DNA from 4 places in the Oceanobacillus sp. E9 genome. Region 4 is predicted to be linked to each of the others. Evidence: riboswitches for the same ligand, from Rfam matches in the RefSeq annotation. Region 4 holds a riboswitch; each other region holds the start of a gene.
What was found. A riboswitch is a leader RNA that binds a small molecule or an ion and turns the genes downstream of it on or off. The one in region 4 is predicted to bind S-adenosylmethionine.
Positions count from the first base shown of each region.

Region 1: it holds a riboswitch for S-adenosylmethionine, as region 4 does, so the genes downstream of both, AQ616_RS00835 (LLM class flavin-dependent oxidoreductase) here and AQ616_RS02225 (iron-containing alcohol dehydrogenase family protein) in region 4, are expected to answer to the same signal.
Region 2: it holds a riboswitch for S-adenosylmethionine, as region 4 does, so the genes downstream of both, AQ616_RS07785 (carboxymuconolactone decarboxylase family protein) here and AQ616_RS02225 (iron-containing alcohol dehydrogenase family protein) in region 4, are expected to answer to the same signal.
Region 3: it holds a riboswitch for S-adenosylmethionine, as region 4 does, so the genes downstream of both, AQ616_RS17330 (homocysteine S-methyltransferase family protein) here and AQ616_RS02225 (iron-containing alcohol dehydrogenase family protein) in region 4, are expected to answer to the same signal.

Region 1 covers NZ_LSNA01000001.1:189,911-194,493, forward strand. The annotation lists gene AQ616_RS00825 (MFS transporter) at 1-680, opposite strand, end outside; gene AQ616_RS00830 (ATP-grasp domain-containing protein) at 881-1,825, opposite strand; gene AQ616_RS00835 (LLM class flavin-dependent oxidoreductase) at 1,839-2,894, opposite strand; SAM riboswitch class I at 2,975-3,084, opposite strand; SAM riboswitch class I at 3,209-3,316, shown strand; gene ssuE (NADPH-dependent FMN reductase) at 3,409-3,960, shown strand; gene AQ616_RS00845 (superoxide dismutase family protein) at 4,162-4,583, opposite strand, start outside.
Region 2 covers NZ_LSNA01000006.1:172,573-177,155, forward strand. The annotation lists gene AQ616_RS07775 (catalase) at 1-1,194, shown strand, start outside; gene AQ616_RS07780 (hypothetical protein) at 1,364-2,581, opposite strand; SAM riboswitch class I at 3,008-3,116, shown strand; gene AQ616_RS07785 (carboxymuconolactone decarboxylase family protein) at 3,321-3,989, shown strand; gene AQ616_RS07790 (LLM class flavin-dependent oxidoreductase) at 4,056-4,583, shown strand, end outside.
Region 3 covers NZ_LSNA01000009.1:238,652-243,234, forward strand. The annotation lists gene AQ616_RS17320 (ABC transporter permease) at 1-536, opposite strand, end outside; gene AQ616_RS17325 (aliphatic sulfonate ABC transporter substrate-binding protein) at 555-1,535, opposite strand; gene AQ616_RS17330 (homocysteine S-methyltransferase family protein) at 1,657-2,706, opposite strand; SAM riboswitch class I at 2,786-2,890, opposite strand; gene AQ616_RS17335 (DUF1801 domain-containing protein) at 3,111-3,539, shown strand; gene AQ616_RS17340 (thiolase family protein) at 3,541-4,583, opposite strand, start outside.
Region 4 covers NZ_LSNA01000001.1:483,920-488,502, reverse strand. The annotation lists gene AQ616_RS02245 (hypothetical protein) at 75-404, opposite strand; gene AQ616_RS02240 (competence protein ComK) at 485-913, opposite strand; gene AQ616_RS02235 (helix-turn-helix domain-containing protein) at 943-1,221, opposite strand; gene AQ616_RS02230 (SRPBCC family protein) at 1,916-2,347, shown strand; SAM riboswitch class I at 2,555-2,674, shown strand; gene AQ616_RS02225 (iron-containing alcohol dehydrogenase family protein) at 2,783-3,916, shown strand; gene AQ616_RS02220 (MetQ/NlpA family ABC transporter substrate-binding protein) at 3,913-4,583, shown strand, end outside.

The sequences.
Region 1 (4,583 bases), 290 kb from region 4:
ATAAAAAATAAGAGAATGGAAGGTTGTATAGCAGATTTTTCAAACACATCAAATCGAGCTACTTGTGTTTTATGCGGTGATAAATTCACTTTTTTATAGTGAATTTTCAAGGCAAATAATAATGCAATTAAACCAAATACTGCACAAAATAAAAATAACTGACTAAACGAAATAATACCAGCTAATGTTAATCCTAGGGATGGACCAAATGCTAATGCAATATTTCCTGATAAACCAAAATAACCCATACCTTCGCCTCGACGCTTTGGCGGTATAAGATCAGTTGCAACAGTTCCACCGGCAGTTGTAGAAAATCCCCAGCCGATTCCTTGGACAATACGAATAATGACAAGTAATACAAGACTTGCTGTAAATGCATAAGCTCCCACAGATATGACAAAAATGCCTAAGCCTAACAAATAAACAAATCCTCTTCCCTTCGATTCTAAAGCATGCCCTGCATAGGGACGAATCAGTAATGCTGAAAATGTAAATATACCAACAATAATACCGACCATTTGATCACTACCGCCAAGTTCTTTTACAAATAATGGAATCGTTGGTAATGTCATCTGGAATCCTAGGAAAATAAAAAAATTCGCTATCCAAATAAATAGAAAGTCCCTAGACCAAATTTTCTCTTTACCCAAGTCAGTTTTAGTATTTACTTCTTGCACCATAAAAAAACTTCCCTCTATGTTTAGTTAGATTACGATGTTATTATACAAGAATTTTTTAATAATTAAAATCAATCGACTCTCCTAATTTTAGAGTTACTAATTATTCGGTTTATGAAATATCTAACAAAAAAACGAGCAATCATTTTGTCTTGTTACCAAGATCCAAATCATTGCTCGTTATCTCTACATCTTCTCTTTTACTACTTAACTTTTAGTTGTTCTAATTCTCTTTCTAAAAATTTCGCAACTTCCAACATTCCGTAAGTTCCATAGTTTTCTTCTGCTTCTGAATTATAATTTGTGTTGGTATTAATATCGTACGTAAAAATATTTCCATTCGCATCTTCTATAAATTCGATTCCAGCGATTTGAATATCATTTGCTGCTAAAACTTTCTCGTATTGTTCTATTATTGGGTGATTAAATCCTTCCCGAACTTGAAATTTTGCAGGTTTTTCAGGTTCTTCTCCAGCTGGACAAAATAAGTCTTCCACAGAACAAGCATCTGCTGGACATAGCTCAAATCCTTCTGAAGTATCCACTTTCACAGCATATACAAATTTCCCATCTACAAACTCACAACGTGTAATATAAGACTCTGGAGAAACAATATATTCTTGCAATAACGTTACACCATCTATCGGTTCTTCAAAATTACTACTATTCACATACGATTGAAGAGCTTGCGTTGATCGGAATAATTGTACACCTAATCCCTTTCCTGCTCGGTTATGCTTGGTAATAAAACTTTTTCCTTCAAATTGTTCTGCTGCTTTTAAGATATTCTCTTTTCCAACTGCTACAGCTGTTTTTGGCGTTTTTACACCAAACCTCTCAAGTTCCAAGTATTGTTGAACTTTACTTACTTCCAATTGTAGGGCACGGCTACCATTAATAACCTTTCTTTCATGAAACTCTAACCACGCTAACACAGCATTTGTAAACTCTGGCGCAAAACGATTTCCTCTTGTATGAGAGGATGCGCTCATGCGATTATAAAATATTCCCTCTGGTGGTTCACTCAGTAAATCTATATGTCCTTCTTGAAGTAACCAATCTTCATAAGGAAGTTCTAAATCATTAAATCGTTTTATAAGATGTTCTGTCCATTCCATATTTTCATGTAAAACATAAATTTTACTCATTATCATGACTCCTTTAGTGTAACGTAGATGTCTTCTTTCTTAATTCTTCTACTTTCGGCATCACTTGCTTAGCAAATCGTTCCAACTCTTCCAATTGAGGGGAGCATTGTAGTAATAGCTGATCCAAACCAACTTTCTCATATTCTATTATTCTTTCTGCAATTTGTTCAGGCGTCCCTACAAGATTCGGACGTAACCCTCTGTTCGAAACAGAATAATCTTTTATTTGTAATTGTTGTTCTAATTGGGATTTAGAAGTAAAATCTTTCATTCCTGCATATCCTTTTTCGTCTTTTATTGATGTAATTCTTTCCAACTCTTGTAATGCTTCTTCCTCAGAGTCTCTACATATCACGTAGGCAGCCATACTAAATGATTGCAATGCTTCCTTATCGAGATTATTTCTCCGATTTTTCATATTACCTATTTTTTCTTGAATTTCTTCTACTGTTCCACCATGCATCACATATGCATCGCATAAAGTAGAAATTACTTGCTTCCCTTTTTCACTTTCTCCCCCAGCATATAGAATTGGATTCGGTTGTTGAATAGGTTTTGGTGCTAACTTCGTATTCTCTACCTGATAAAATTTCCCGTAGTAAGAGAAGGTACCTTCCGTCCAAAGTCCTTTTAAAACCTCTAGGAATTCGATTGTTCTATCGTACCGCTCATCATGTTCAGTGAAGTCTCCACCATATTGTTTCGCTTCTTCTGACCACCATCCAGAAACAACATTTAGCGTGAATCTTCCTCCACTTAATTGGTCAATATTAGCAGCCATTTTCGCAATTACTGCTGGATTGTGATATATCGGTCTAACCGCTGTCATAATTTCAATTTTATTTGTTACAGCAGCTAACCCGGCTGCTGTTGTCCAAGCTTCTAAAGAATTCGCTTCTATCCCTTTAATATCATTTAAATATAATTCAGCAATTAATGTCGTATCATAGCCCCATTCCTCAGCATGCTGAATTACCTGTTTCGCATATTCAAACGTAGGAGGCATCTGCTCATCTTCTACATTACGAAGCCAACCTCCAAAAATCGGCAACCAAAAACCATACTTCATTTTCATCCCCCATGTCTATAGTTGTAATAATACTAAAAAAGCCCTTTCCTTAGATAAGAAAAGAGCTCTGTCACCGTCTTCTCTTATCTACCAAGCATAAAAATGCTTGATGGATTTGGCACAGTATTCAAACTAGAACCTGTTGCCGAGGCTTCTGTGGGCCATGTCCCTCCACCTCTCAGGATAAGATATTTCATTATTTAGTTTGTTTCAACGATAATAATACAAGCTGATAGAATTGTCAATTAAATTTCCTCACAAAACAAAGTTGACTTATCGGGATTGATATATTAGAATATATAAAAAATTAATACATCTTATCAAGAGAAGCCGAGGGACCTGGCCCGTTGACGCTTCAGCAACCTCTAATTTCATTAGAAAGGTGCTACCTCCAGCAAGTTATATTTCTTGAAAGATAAGAGCCCAGATTAAAAAAAATCCGCGACGCTCTTATTTGTTAAGCTTATCGCGGGTTTTCTTATATTCTAATTTATTTTCAAAGGAGATAGGTAAAATGAACAACATTGTGACATTGTCCGGCAGCCCCTCCGAACTATCTAGGTCAGAAAAGGTCTTACATTATTTAGGTGATCAACTAATCCAACAGAAATTTTCTGTAACCCATATTTCTGTTAAAGATGTGCCGTATGAAGATTTATTTACAGGGAATTTTCAAAGTGCGGCTATTAAGAATATAACCCAAAAAATCCAAGTGGCAGATGGTGTCATCGTTGGTTCTCCTGTCTATAAAGGAGCATATTCGGGTGTTTTGAAAGCTTTAATTGATCTATTGCCCCAGGATGCACTTAAACACACACCAGTCTTACCAATTATGACAGGGGGCAGCCCTGCACATTTATTAGCGGTTGAGTACACATTAAAACCTGTTCTCGCAACTTTAAAAGCACATAACCTCAAAGGATTATATTTTTTAGATGAACAAATAGATAAACAACACGAAATCCCTATTATCGATAATAATATCTTACAACGAGCAAAGAAACAGGTGGACTATTTTGCACAAATGGTTGAAGGAACTTCGACACAAGCATTAACAACTTATTGAGGAGACTTTAATCAATGAATAAACGAATTTCTTTAACGTTTTTGATACGATGTATCAATACTGGTCTATGGAGACATACCCAGGACCAATCTCATATATACAAATACAGTCTTCCACCAAACACAATTATAATAAAGTAGAAAAGAGACTAGGAACATTTATTCTTTGTCCTAGTCTCTTAAAGTTTAAGAATGGAATTAATTATTCTCCTATTACACCACACGCAATACGATCTCCTGCGTCACCAGATGGTTGAGACCTATAATCATCTGGACCGGAATGAATCATTAATGAGGTTCCTTGCTCTGTATACAATGTATTCTCCGTATCAGCTTGTAAAGTCACCATTGGAGCATCAACTTCTGCCTGAACGGTTCCGTCTTCATTTACGGTGATGTTCTCTAAATCACCTGCATGAGGTCCTTCTGGATGATTAAATCCGTGCTTAGCATTTGTTGGGTTATAATGCGAGCCAGCTGATTCAAAATCTGGCAATTCACATTTACCTACTTCATGAATATGAAAACCATGTTCTCCTGCTGGTAAATCTTCACCCTCTAATGAGATATGAACTCCTTCTTCACCTTCTGTTAATGTAGCTGTTCCAACAACTTGTCCTTCGT
Region 2 (4,583 bases), on a different contig from region 4:
GTAAAAGGTTGGGGAGCTTTTGGTTATTTTGAAACATTGTATTCTATGAGTGATTATACAACATTATCTTTCTTGCAGACACCGGGTACAGAAGTGCCGGTATTTGTGCGGTTCTCCTTAGCAGTTAGTACAAAAGGAACCCCAGATACATCCCGTAATGTAAGAGGATTCTCCACTAAATTTTATACAGATAACGGCATATTCGATTTGATATGTAATCATATTCCTGTTTTCTCTGTTCGCGACACAATTCGTTTTCCAGAAGCGATTAAAGCGTTTTTACCATCTCCGGTAGATAACTTAATCGATCCCACACGCTACTGGAATTTTGTGGCACGTGCGTCTGAATCACTTCTCTTTACACTACTTGTTTACTCCAACCTTGGTACAGTGAAAAGTCTACGTCATTTGCCTGGGCATAGTGTAAATACCTATGTTTGGAAAAATGGAGAAGGAAAACGATATTTTGTTAAATACACGTGGGCACCGCTGGCTGGAGAACAGTATATTCGTAACGATGAAGCAGTACGACTAGCGGGAGAGAATCCGGATATTGCAGGACAGGACTTACATGATGTCATTGAAAGAGGGGAGCCAGTTGAATTTGGGTTATATGTACAGATCATGGATCCTGAAGATGCTGCCAATCTACCATATGATCCATTAGACGATACCAAAATATGGGATCAACAACAGTTCCCTTTCCAACCAGTGGGAAGAATGGTATTGAATAGGAATCCTGATAATTATATGGAGCAAGTTGAAAAAGCGGCTTTTTCTCCATCTAATTTACAAGAAGGTGTAGAACTATCAGATGATAAGATGTTACAAGGAAGAGCAAATATTTATTGGGATTCACAACGTTATCGGATAGGTCCTGATTTTCGTAATGTACCAGTTAATCATGAATCTGACTGGTGGCCAGGTAACCTTGTGACAAGTGGTGATGGACGCTATGTTGAAGGTAGATTAGAGAGATCGGACATCGAAAAACAGGATGATTTCACACAACCTGGTATGTTTTACGATTCTCTATCAGACCAACAACAAGAAGATTTAATTAATAATATGGCAGGCGGATTAACTACTGTATCACCGGAAGTATATAATACTGTTCAGGGTTATATGCAGAAAGCTTCAGAAGATTTAGCGAGAAAGCTGAATAGAGCTGTAACAATGATGAAAGAAGATTAATAATGTAATATAAAATCGTGTCGTTAAAAAATTCAACCGGTTTATTTTGAGTTTTACTTCTCTATTCATATAAGCTCTCTTTTTTTAATTCGGAGGTAGATAGGTTTACAATATAAAAACACCCCCAAGTTAGTTGTTAGAGGTGCAAATTATTAATAATCATTATTACTTACTGTCTTGTCTTTTTATGACCTTCTTCTGCTTCTTCTTGTTCTCTTTGTTCTTTAATCTGTTTATGTCTTTGACGTTGGCGATAACCGTATGTCGAAGATAGAACTACATCCTCATTCTCTAAGGCAGAGCCAAGTGCACCTATAATCGTTGCAATACTAGTAGCTGTCCATGCGATGTACAGATAGCTCGTAAAGTTAATTTCCTCATTTATTTGATTTTCAAGCAATTCTGCTGGAATAAAAATATTAACAGCAAAAGTAAATAAAACGTATAGAATAATATAATACAAACATACAGTTGATAGCAAGGTAAAAACGGTAGTAGCATTATATAGTTTTCGAATATAGTCATCTTTACCATCTTGAGGTCGTTCCCACAATTTATGGGCTACTATAATCCAACTTACCATGGACGTAATAGCAATAAAAGTTAGTAAAATCATCCGTGGTAATGAATAATAATCACTCAACTGCCATAGTGTTGGGAAGACCAGCGCGTATGCTCCGGTAGTAAATGCAATCATAATTACTTTCATAAATGCTGGAAAGAGTGACCATGGGCGATTGGCTCGTACCATTCCGGAAATGATTCGTATAGCAATACTCCATTTCCGTGGAACAGTAAAACGAACATCGATATTGCATTCACCATGCGTCTCATGCTCATCAGGTGTTTCTCGTTTAATAGGGGAAATTCTTTCTAAGAAACGTTTTCCGATTAAGCGTGTTGAACTTTTATTCTTCAATTCTTTATAATCTTCATTCATAGATTGAAGATGAAGTTCGGCCTTTTTTCTATCGCCATCAGAGCTGCCATAATACATTTCGTTTACTAACTGTAATATGGACTCTCGTAGTCTTTTAATCATCCTTGTTGAGCCCAGACTAGGCATGCTAATTAATGCTATGTTTTCGTCTTGATTTGCTTCTGCAATAATTAGCCGTTTTTCTTTGAATAAAGGTAAATCTGTAAGACAAATTCCAAAGTCCCAGTCGTTTTTTTTCTTCTTATTTTGAGTAGCTTTTAGAATGTCAATAGATTCACCAGTACCTGTAAGTGGGTCTTCAATATATTGAACCTCCCATTCGCAATCATCGTCTACGTAAAACTGTAGTAGATTTGGGAGTTCTTCTTTTAATTTTGCTGCAATATAGTTGGGATAACCTGGAGCTGAAATTAAACCAATACTCCTACTAGTTGAACATGTAGTCATAACTTCACCCTTTTCATTGTGCCGATATTAGTATGTTATTCTGTTTAGCCGAAAAGCAAAGGGTTTAAACTACAATTTTAGGTTAACTTAGTAGATGAACTGGCGACGTATAGAGAATTATAACTTATTAAAACTAGGTAGTTATGGTAGTTTTAAATTGTATTATGAAGGTACATTTTAATACGGTTCCATAAAAGCAGCTATGTTACAGACAAAAGTCTACGTAGTCGAATGGGTGAACATGTAATTTCTTCCGAATCCCACAAGTCGAATAAAAGTCTAAGCCAGAATAAATAAAAACATATACAATATAGTCCAATTGGTTTAAATTTTTCATTACATTGAATTAATTGAAAATTAACTATTGACAGTTATTTGCTGGTTCGTTATGCTAATATACAAATCTTACACAACTATATAATATTTTCCTTATCAAGAGTCGGGGGAGGAACCTGGTCCGTTGATCCCGCAGCAACCAGTTACAGTTAAGTAACATGGTGCTCATTCCAGCAAGCTTATGCTTGATAGATGAGAAAAGTGTTTATGCCCACTAAATGAAACTCTTCCTCATCGGAAGGGTTTTTCTTTTTTCAAAAGGGGAGTGTAAAGAAAAACTGGAACAATGTGACTTTAAATATGACTAAACCAATAAGTTAACTTTATTTAGGAGGCGGATCAAAACAGTTACACAAGCCAAGCAATCGAAATTTTTATTAAAACGAAAAGGAGAGAGTGTATTATGCCAACTACAAAAACAGAGAGTCTTTATAAAAAATCGTATTTCAGTCGTATCCAAGAATTAAAGGAATTTGCACCAGGTGTATTTAATTCGTTCTTTGCCTTCAACAACAAAGCGCTCGAAGAAGGGAAGCTTTCCGTGAAACAAAAAGAATTAATTGCAGTGGCAGTTGCTCACATTACAGGTTGTCCATACTGTATTGAACTCCATGTAGGAAATGTGAAAAACCAAGGTGCTGATAAAGAAGAAGTAACTGAGGCAATATTTGTTGCAACAACATTAAAAGCAGGCTCTTCATTAGCGCACGCAGTAAATGGATTGAATGCATATGACGGAAATGATGATGATGAGTTATATAAAGCTTCCTACTTTAAACGACTACAAGAACTAGGTGAGATAAGTGATGATGCTTTCAAAGCTTTCTTGAAATTTGATGGAGCGGTTTTAAAAGAAGGTAAACTTACATTGAAGGAAAAAGAGTTGATTGCAGTAGCCTCTGCGCATACAACAGGATGTGCTTATTGTATTGACTTGCATACGAAAAATGCAAAGGAAGCTGGAGCCAGTAAAGAAGAGTTATCAGAAGCTATTTTTGTAGCTGTTGCTCTTAAAGCAGGTTCTGCATTAGCGCACAGTGTCAATGCATTAAATGCTTACGATGAAGAGTAGTTTAATAGATTCCCAATGTTAATTAATGTAATTATCTTATTCAGATACTAAAAAGGAGCTGAGCATATGGCAAAACAAATTCATTTTAATGGATTCGTGCAAAATTCACCTTCCCCTCATTCAACGGGGCTTTGGAAACATGAGAAAGATTATGGAATAAATCATAATCGTTTAGGTTACTGGACGGAAATTGCGCAAATTCTAGAACGCGGCAAATTTGACTCGTTATTTATTGCTGATGTATTAGGGACGTACAGTGTTTATGGGAAAAGCCATGACGCAGCGACGAGAGGCGCAGTTCAACTTCCTGCACATGATCCTTTACTTCCTATTACAGCAATGGCCGCAGTTACCGAGCATCTTGGTTTTGCGCCAACAATTTCTACTACCTATGCACAACCCTATGTACTAGCACGTCAGTTATCCACATTGGACCATTTAACAGGAGGAAGAGTTGGATGGAATGTCGTTACTTCCTATTTGGAAAGTGAAGCAGTCAATATGGGGTTAACAGAAAGGTTACCGAAAGAATTGCGTTATAATCGAGCGGATGAATTTTTAGATGTGGTATACAAACTTTGGGAGCATAGTTGG
Region 3 (4,583 bases), on a different contig from region 4:
CGATTCATTTTACCAACTTCAATCAACTTTCGATCAACGCCTGTGATACCACTTATGATATTTAAATACACTGGAAAGAAGACGCCGACACTAATCATGGTAATTTTAGAAACTTCACCAATTCCCATCCACAGAATAAATAACGGAACCCAAGCTAAAGAAGGAATAGCCCGAAAAGCTTGTATTAATGGATCAAATAACAATTCTGCTTTTCTATACAAACCTACGAGTCCACCGAGCATAAGAGCGGCAGCAGTACCTAGAAAAAATCCAGCAAATACTCTATATAAGGTAATACCTACATGCCCCCATAAAGATCCATCTTCAGCAAGATTGATGATCGTACCAACAACTGTCGTTGGTGCAGGTAATAAATACGTAGGAAAGTAACCAAATCTACTTAACACTTCCCAGACAATTAATAGCAAAATAGGAATAATACTTCCCATCCAAATTACTTCATATGACAAAAATGATTTGTTTCTCTTAAACTTATTTTTATCCCAATTAATAACTTCTTCAGACACCTTAGACAAGACAGCCACCTCTAATTATTAATTTAGCTCTTCTATAAATGATGGTTGGACAAGTTCATTTACAACCTTCTCAATGTCCGTATCAGCTTCAATAACTTCTCCCTCTAGAAGAACCTCTGCTGAATTTCTTAACGTATCTCGATGCTCATCTCCAGGAATGGAATTGGAAAAATCATTCCTCTCTAAAGTCTGTTTCGCTACATCTAGTGACATCTCTGCTTCTTCAGATAAAATCTGTGCAGCTGCTTCTGGATTATCTATTGTCCACTCTCTTGCTTTTTCATACGCTTCAATCACAACATGAACATAATCTGGATATTCTTCTGCAAAATCATCTCGCACGTTTAAAAAACCATATGTGTTAAATTCTTTATTTCGATAAAACAAGGTTGCATCAGATTCTAATTCGGCTCGAGCCATATGTGGATCTAGCCCCGCCCATGCATCTACGGAACCTTTAGACAAAGCAACCGCTCCATCACCATGTTGTAAATTGACAATTTCTAAGTCAGCCGCTGTTAATCCAGCTTCATTTAAAGCCCGTAGTAGAAAAATATATGGATCCGTACCTAACGTGGCAGCCACTTTTTTTCCTTTTAATTCTTCTACCGATTGGATTCCTGACTCAGAATCAGCAACTAAAGCTGTCCACTCTGGTTGAGAATAAATATATACATTTTGAATTGGAGAACCCTTGGCTTTAGAAACAAGCGCTGCAGATCCTGCAGAAGAACCAAAATCAATACTATCACTTGTTAAAAATTCTAAAGCCTTATTACTACCTTGACTTAGTACCCACTCCACACCTATTCCTTCATCTTCTAAGGCTTCTTCTAACCATCCTTGTTCTTTTAATACAAGGCTTGTTGGTGAATAATACGCATAATCTAACCGAATCTTATCAGGCTTTCCATCTGCTGCACTTGAATCAGATCCACATGCTGCTATTAAACTAATTATTATTATCACTAAAGCTATACTCATTAACTTACTTCTCATTAAATTCTCCTCCTTATAATTATTCAAATAAGATTACTTGGTTTTATAACAATGAGGTTCGTACTTCTCCAACTGTATCTAAATGAATAGTATAGGAGATTTACCATCAATATAAGATTTGTTATGCCTTAAATCGATAGCCTACATTATGTTCTTTTAATGTTTTATCTTTCCCAAACAAGAAATGCTTCTCCATATTAGGAGAATAGGGAGAATTAATGGTCTCCTTACCGACTGCCTCTGCAACAGCTCTAAGCATTGCTGGAGATGCTCCACAACATAACCCAATATAATTAACACCAATCCCCTTTGCTTCTTTTGCCCACTCTGCTAATTCATAACGGTTATGGTACAGTGGATCTAAAGCAGTTGGAAAAGTTGTTTCAGTAGGCAAATGGCAACTACAACCACCATCAGGTAAATTAAAAAATGTCGGATGCTCATCTGATGTACGATATGGAATGGGTAATGCTCCTACATAACCGTCTACATGCTTTCTAATTTTTGCAATATAAGGTTGCATCGTATCTGGACCTCGGAAACAATTCATTCCAACTACAAGTGCTCCCTTTTCCGATAATATTTTACAAGATTCCTCTACCGTATAGCCATCCCTTAAAATGTTTTCTCCCATTAACCCTAGTGTAATGACAGCTGGCAAGTCTTTTTTCAATATTTCTTCCAAAGCAATTTCTGCTTCTTCATGATAATAAAATGTTTCACCATTAATAAAATCAACATCTTCTTCTTTACTCCACTGAGCCATTTCAGCGAACATCTCTCTAACTTTAGATTTGCTTGATTCATCATAAGGGTCAAAGATATTTGTATTAGATATATTTCCTGCAACTAATGCTTCTTCCAATGGATGCTCTTTCGCTACTTCCTTTGCTAAACGAATAGCACTTCTATTCAATGGTTCTAATAATTCTTCCTTGCCAATAATGCGCATTTTTTCTCGATGTGCATTGTATGTAAATGCTAATACAACATCCGAACCAGCATTCATAAAATCACGATACGTTTGTTTTAAAGCATCCGGGTTCGCAAGTGCTACTTCTGGTACAAACGAACCTGCCTGTAAATACCCTCTCCTCTCTAATTCAAATAAATATCCTTCTCCTACTATTACCGTACCTTCTTGCAAACGTCTTTTTAAACTACGCTTCATCATAATCTCCTCCTTCATTATTTTTACAAACAAAAACCCTTCTTCCAAAAGTAAGAAGAAGGGTTAACCTACATTGTTCTTCTTATCTTTAAGGCATATAAGCCTATTGGAATTAGCACCATACCTTATAAGGCTGGTTGCTGAGACTTCATCGGGCCAATCCCTCCGTCTCTCTTGATAAGTCTAACTATATTTAATTTTTTAAAAATTAACTTTTTAATATCTTATATGATAACCATAAAATAATCAATAGGAAATTTAAATTATTCATTTATTATTTTTTAAATGATTTCCTAGTGAGTGATGCCGTGCCTGATAAAAAACTGCCAGTTGCAATCTAAATCAAAAATATATTGTAAATATTTGTTATACTATTATCAATCATAGGATTAGGAGTGATGAAAATGTATGAACTAAAAACAAAAGAAACAGAAAACAGTGTTATTCAATTCATCGAAAGTGTTGATCATCTTCAAAAGAAAGAAGATGCTTATAAACTATTAGATATATTTACCGAATCTACTGAGTATCCAGCAAAAATGTGGGGAACAAGTATTATTGGCTTTGGAAAATACAATTATAAATACGCTTCTGGCCACTCCGGAGAATTTTTAATAGTAGGATACTCTCCCAGAAAATCAAAAATTAGTCTCTATCTCGCAACAGATATTGTTCAAGATAGTGAATTAATGACAGCTTTAGGTAAATACACTACCGGAAAATCGTGTGTTTATATTAACAAACTCAGCGATATTAATCTTGATATCTTACGTCGTTTAATTAAACAATCACTTTTCCATATCAAATCAACTTATCCTGATACTGCAAAATAACTTAGCACTGTTCGATCAATATTGCCATTCCTTGGCCGCCACCAGCGCATAAAGTTGCTATACCATATTGCTGTTTTCTTTTTATTAGTTCATAGATTAATGTCGTAATTATCCGGGTGCCCGTAGCACCGACCGGATGACCTAACGCAATCGCCCCTCCATTAACATTTACTTTTTCATGATCCAAACCTAGTTCACGAATAACAGCAACGGATTGAGAAGCGAAAGCTTCATTCAATTCTAGTAAATCTATGTCTTGGATTGTTTTTTGATTTCGTTTAAGTAGTTGTTTGACTGCCGGTACTGGGCCAATTCCCATTATTTCAGGGGAAACACCCGCTGTACTCCAATCTACGATTCTTGCGAGTGGTTGCAAGCCAAGATGTTTGGCATGTGATTCTTTCATAATAACCAAAGCTGAGGCACCATCATTTCTGCCGCAAGCATTACCAGCAGTCACCGTCCCACCTGCTTCAAATACTGGATTAAGATTTGCTAGTTTCTCTAGAGATGTATCAAATCGAGGATATTCATCTACTTCAAATATAGATATCTGTTTCTTTTCCACAACCTCAATAGGAGCTATTTCATCTTTAAACCGTCCACTTTCTATAGCTTTTTTTGCTCTGCGCTGACTTTCTATCGCAAATGCATCTTGATCTTCTCTTGATATATTATATTTTCTAGCAACATTCTCAGCTGTAATACCCATAGATAGATTCTTACCATAGATTTCTTGAGGTTGTTGTCCTGCTTCTAAATTAGAATCGACAATGGTTGTTCGATCTCCTCCAAATCTAGTATTTCGTAAGTATATTGGAGAACGGCTCATACTCTCTGTCCCACCCGCTATGACAATATCAGCTTGATTACTAAGAATTTGTTGTACTCCAGATGTCACTGCCTGGATTCCAGATGCACATAATCTATTTACTGTAAAAGCAGTCACTTGTTCAGGGATACCCGCTCTTAGCGCTGCTACTCTAGCAATATTCGATGATTCCGTCGTTTGTCTTACTTCTCCTAAAATAACCTCATCTACGT
Region 4 (4,583 bases):
TTTACACGTAGTAAAATATTTCCGGCTTTACAATTTATTTGATAAGTATGAGATTTATCTATTTAATTATATAGTTACATCAAAAACGAAAACGGCTTTCTCGGTGGTGTAGTCGGATTCATGAGGAGGATCATATCTAAGGCGCTGATATTAGGTAGGTTATCGATAAATTGATGCATCTCTGACTCTGTTTGGAATTGAAAGGCTTCTAACTGCTGAATTGGTTCAAACTTACCCTTTGAATCGTTATAGAACAAGCGATACAGGTGTAATATATAAGCATCGGTCTGTTCAGACAAACCAAGGATTCCTAGATTCTTTTTTATCTCTGAGAAAAAAGTAATCTCTACTTTTCTATCCTGAAGTAGTTCTGTTGGAATGGCGATATTATTTTCATTATTCATCATTTCACTCCTCTTTTCTAGTACTATTGTCTCGCTTAGTGTGAAATTGTGCAACAAATAATAAGAAATTTCTTATTAATTTATTTGTTTAAACTATAGTAACAAGCTAAACTCCTTATCATTTGTTGTTTTAAGAACGTTGCAGGGATGCTGATAGGGAGTTGGATTCCATTACGGAATGTGATGATCGATTTTCCTTGGTCATTAGTAGTTTGCGGTTGAATGGATTGAACATGGTGATAGAAAATCCAGCTACACTCATTATTAGTCGTAGCATAGGTGGGGAAAGCAATAATTTGTTGGGAGACGCTGATTACTATAGGCACTTTTCGTTTGAAACCAGTGTGATAGGATGTAGCAGTTTTTCTGCCTTCATAAGTGGAATAATGATATAAGCATCCTTCTTTAATGAGTTGAAGAGGGGTTTTCTTATGCTCTATTGATTTCTGTTGCTCGAGAATAATAGAAGAAACATCAGGTCTATATGTAGGGTAAATAGCCATAGTCATAGAGGAGATACCATTAAAAGTAGATGGAGTTATTCTAGATTTTCTTCCTCTAGTGATTGTTGTTTCTCTAATTGGTTCTCGAGTTCTTGTAATTCACGAAAGAGCTGGTTCATATCTATATCGGTTGCTTTCCAAAATCCATACATGGTTGATATTAAAGGAGTTTTCTCTCCTCTTTCTACTTTTCCGATGTGTTTGTCATCGGAATCACTAATTTCCGCTACTTGTTCTTGTGTTAATCCTTTTTCTTCTCTAGCGTTTCGCATTCGTATTCCCATTGTTTTACGTAATTCTTCATTAAATCGCAAGTATAATCTTCCTTTTTTAAGAAAAATTATCCTGTTCAGCAAAGGGGAAGAACACGTCCTGCAAGACCCTTTTTGTGTGTGGAAATGATAAAACAACGGTATAATCATTGTCTAATTAAAGTTAAAATAAAAATATCAACAAATAGGAATCATATAAAATTGGGTATTCGGATTTTATGGTGAAAAAGGGGGTTACTTCAAGATACCTGTAAAATATACGGTTATCGATAATAAGACAACCAAATTGTTAAAAGCTTAATTTCTCACTTACAACATTGAGAATTAGACTTCTATTCTTTTCTTATCACGCCCGATCGTATTATGGATTAAGCGATTTGTCAGTGGTTAACGTCCTAAAGGCTTCCCGGTCTAACGGTTAGTAGTATTTTAAACGTCGAAGAAGCAAACCTTCTTAGCGTGAGAAATCCGAATTTTTTGATGTTACACTCTACTCAAAGTCATTTAGTTGGTTTTGCTGTGGCTTTAAAATAAGATTGATCATTTTAAATAAAGTTCGATTATTTGGGATGAAGTGTGGATATTTGTAAAATACTGACGCTGACGTAATGTAAAAAAGGAAGGCAATAACTACAGGGAAGTATCCAAAAAATAGCAATCGATAAGAAACCACATTATTTGTAATGAGGTAAAATAAAAGTGGATTTGAAATTCTTTAATGAAGGAGAGATGAGATATGGCGAATATTGAGCATCTACAAAGTGTGAATGTTCCAGCGGAGCTAGTGTACGAAACATTGACTACTGAGAAAGGCCTTTCGGAAATATGGACAAATGAATTAAAAGTTAATAATCACATAGGTTTTATAAATGAGTTCCGATTTGGTGAAAATGACTTAACAAAGATGAGAATTGATGAGCTTGTTCCCGATAAAAAAATTGTGTGGCAATGTGTTGATTCGGGAGATGCAGAATGGATAGGTACGACTATTTCTTTTGATATCGAGGAAAATAATGGGAAGACATCAATCACATTTCGGCAGATGAATTGGAAGGATGTTACCACATGTTATCGCATTTGTAATTATAATTGGGCTATTTTTCTGTATAGTCTTAAACAGTATTGCGAAGAAGAAGTAGGTATGCCTTATCAAAAACGAAAGTTCTAGTTATCATTGAAAGGCAGAGGATAGTAATTCTAAGGTTCAAGCATTCTACCAAAGAGTACAAAAGCAAGGATAATAACTTGCAAGAAAAGGATTCCTCAATTCAATTTAAGGACACTAATGATTAATCTGACGTTATAAATAAAATCCCTTATTGACAATTAGTAAAAACCGTAATAGTATGATAATTAAAATTAAATACGCTAATATCTCTTATTGAGAGTGGCTGAGGGACTGGCCCTGTGACGCCCGGCAACCGTTCATCTTAATTCCAATGATGAATAGGTGCTAAATCCTGCAAAATACGGATAGTATTTTGAGAAATAAGAGAGGTGATGAATGACTTACATATTGTTATGTTATGCCTCTCGAGTTCAAATCGGGAGGCATTTTTAGTTTCCCAAAAAAATTTACACCATGAGAAAAGAGGAAGGGTTTATGTCCACATCTATTGTTAAAGGAGCTCCTGGTCATTATCGGATTGGCTCTGATGTCTTAGAGGAAATTCCTGTACTCCTTGAAGAATTATCAGTTGACTGTATACAAGTTATCGCAGGGAAGAAATCATGGCAGGCGGCAAAGCCGTATTTACCTTATGTATTAGTGGAGCAAGTAGAACCGAATATCATCTTTATCGAAGGTCATACCACGCTAGAAAAAGCAGAGACCATAGCGAAACAGCTTCATCAACATTCTGTGGAAGCTGTGATTGGTATTGGCGGCGGGACTGCGCTCGATATTACGAAGGCCGCAGCTGTGAAAGCAGATGTTAAATCGATTTTAATTCCGACGATTTCTGCGACTTGTGCTGCGTGGACACCGCTTAGTGTTTTCTATGACAGCGATGGGGCATTTACACATTATACGGATTTTCCGTTGGCGACGACGCTTGTCTTAGTAGAACCAGCTATCATTGCACATGCCCCAATAGAATATTTAAGGGCGGGGATAGGTGATACACTGGCAAAATTTTATGAAGCAGATGCATTGATCGAGAGTTTTTACCCGAATGAAGAAGCGCCTGTACCAGTGAAAGTTTCACAATTTTCTGCGGGGATTTGCCGGGATGTACTACTGAAGGATGGAAAGGCTGCACTGGATGCCGCACGCACTAAACAAGTTACGCCTGCATTTATTCGAGTTATCGAGGCGATCATCATCACGGGTGGAATGGTAGGCGGATTTGGCGATAAAGCAGGGAGAATTGCCGGTGCGCATTCGCTACATAATGGATTAACGGAAGCAATCGAGGCAAAAAACTTCTTACACGGAGAGCTCGTCGCATACGGAATTCTTGGCCAATTGGCATTCGAAAACAAAGAGGATGAGCTTTTGCGTCTACTCGATTTTTACGATCAATGGCAATTGCCGTCTAGTTTACAAGGAATCGGCATTGATGTAACCAATACGGAGCTCGTGGAGAAAATCATTCAGAAAGCAATTCTGCCGCAAGAGTCGATTCATTTTATGAATAAGGAAGTTACGGCGGAATCATTAGCTGGTGCGTTACAGCAAGTAGAGAAATATAATCAAGCCTATTACACGGAAAAAAGAGGAGAGAAAACATCATGAAAAAAGGATTATTAATAGCGATCGTATTTTTAGCAATATCATTATTGGCTGCGTGTGGCAGTGAGGAATCTAGCGGGTCGGGTCAAGGATTGTACGATGATGAAAAATTAGTCATCGGTGTAACGGCAGGGCCACATGAAGAAATTCTTGAAAAAGTAACGGAACTAGCAGAAGAGGAAGGCATCGAAATCGAGTCAAAGGTGTTCACGGATTATGTTATGCCAAACGTTGCTTTAGCTGAAGGGGAGATTGATTTAAATATCTTCCAAACAGAACCGTATTTTAATGCGTTTAAAGAAGATAGAAACTTAGATTTAGTGAAATCATTTGATACCGTTACTTTCCCGATGGGGATTTATTCATTAGATGTCGATGATGTGTCTGAATTACCTGAGGGATCCACCATCGGACTGCCTAGTGACCCTACAAATAGTGGTCGTGCACTTTTACTATTTGAACAAGCTGGTTTAATTGAGTTGGATTCGGAGACAGGAATTAATTCTACGGTTCGTGACATTGATAAGAATAACGGCAATTATGAATTTGTGGAACTAGATTCTGCGCAGATTGCACGTCAGTTAGAGGAATTGGATGCAGCTGCGATTAATACAAATTTTGCTATCGAAGCCGGATTTACCCCTACGGAAGATTCTATTTATATTGAGCC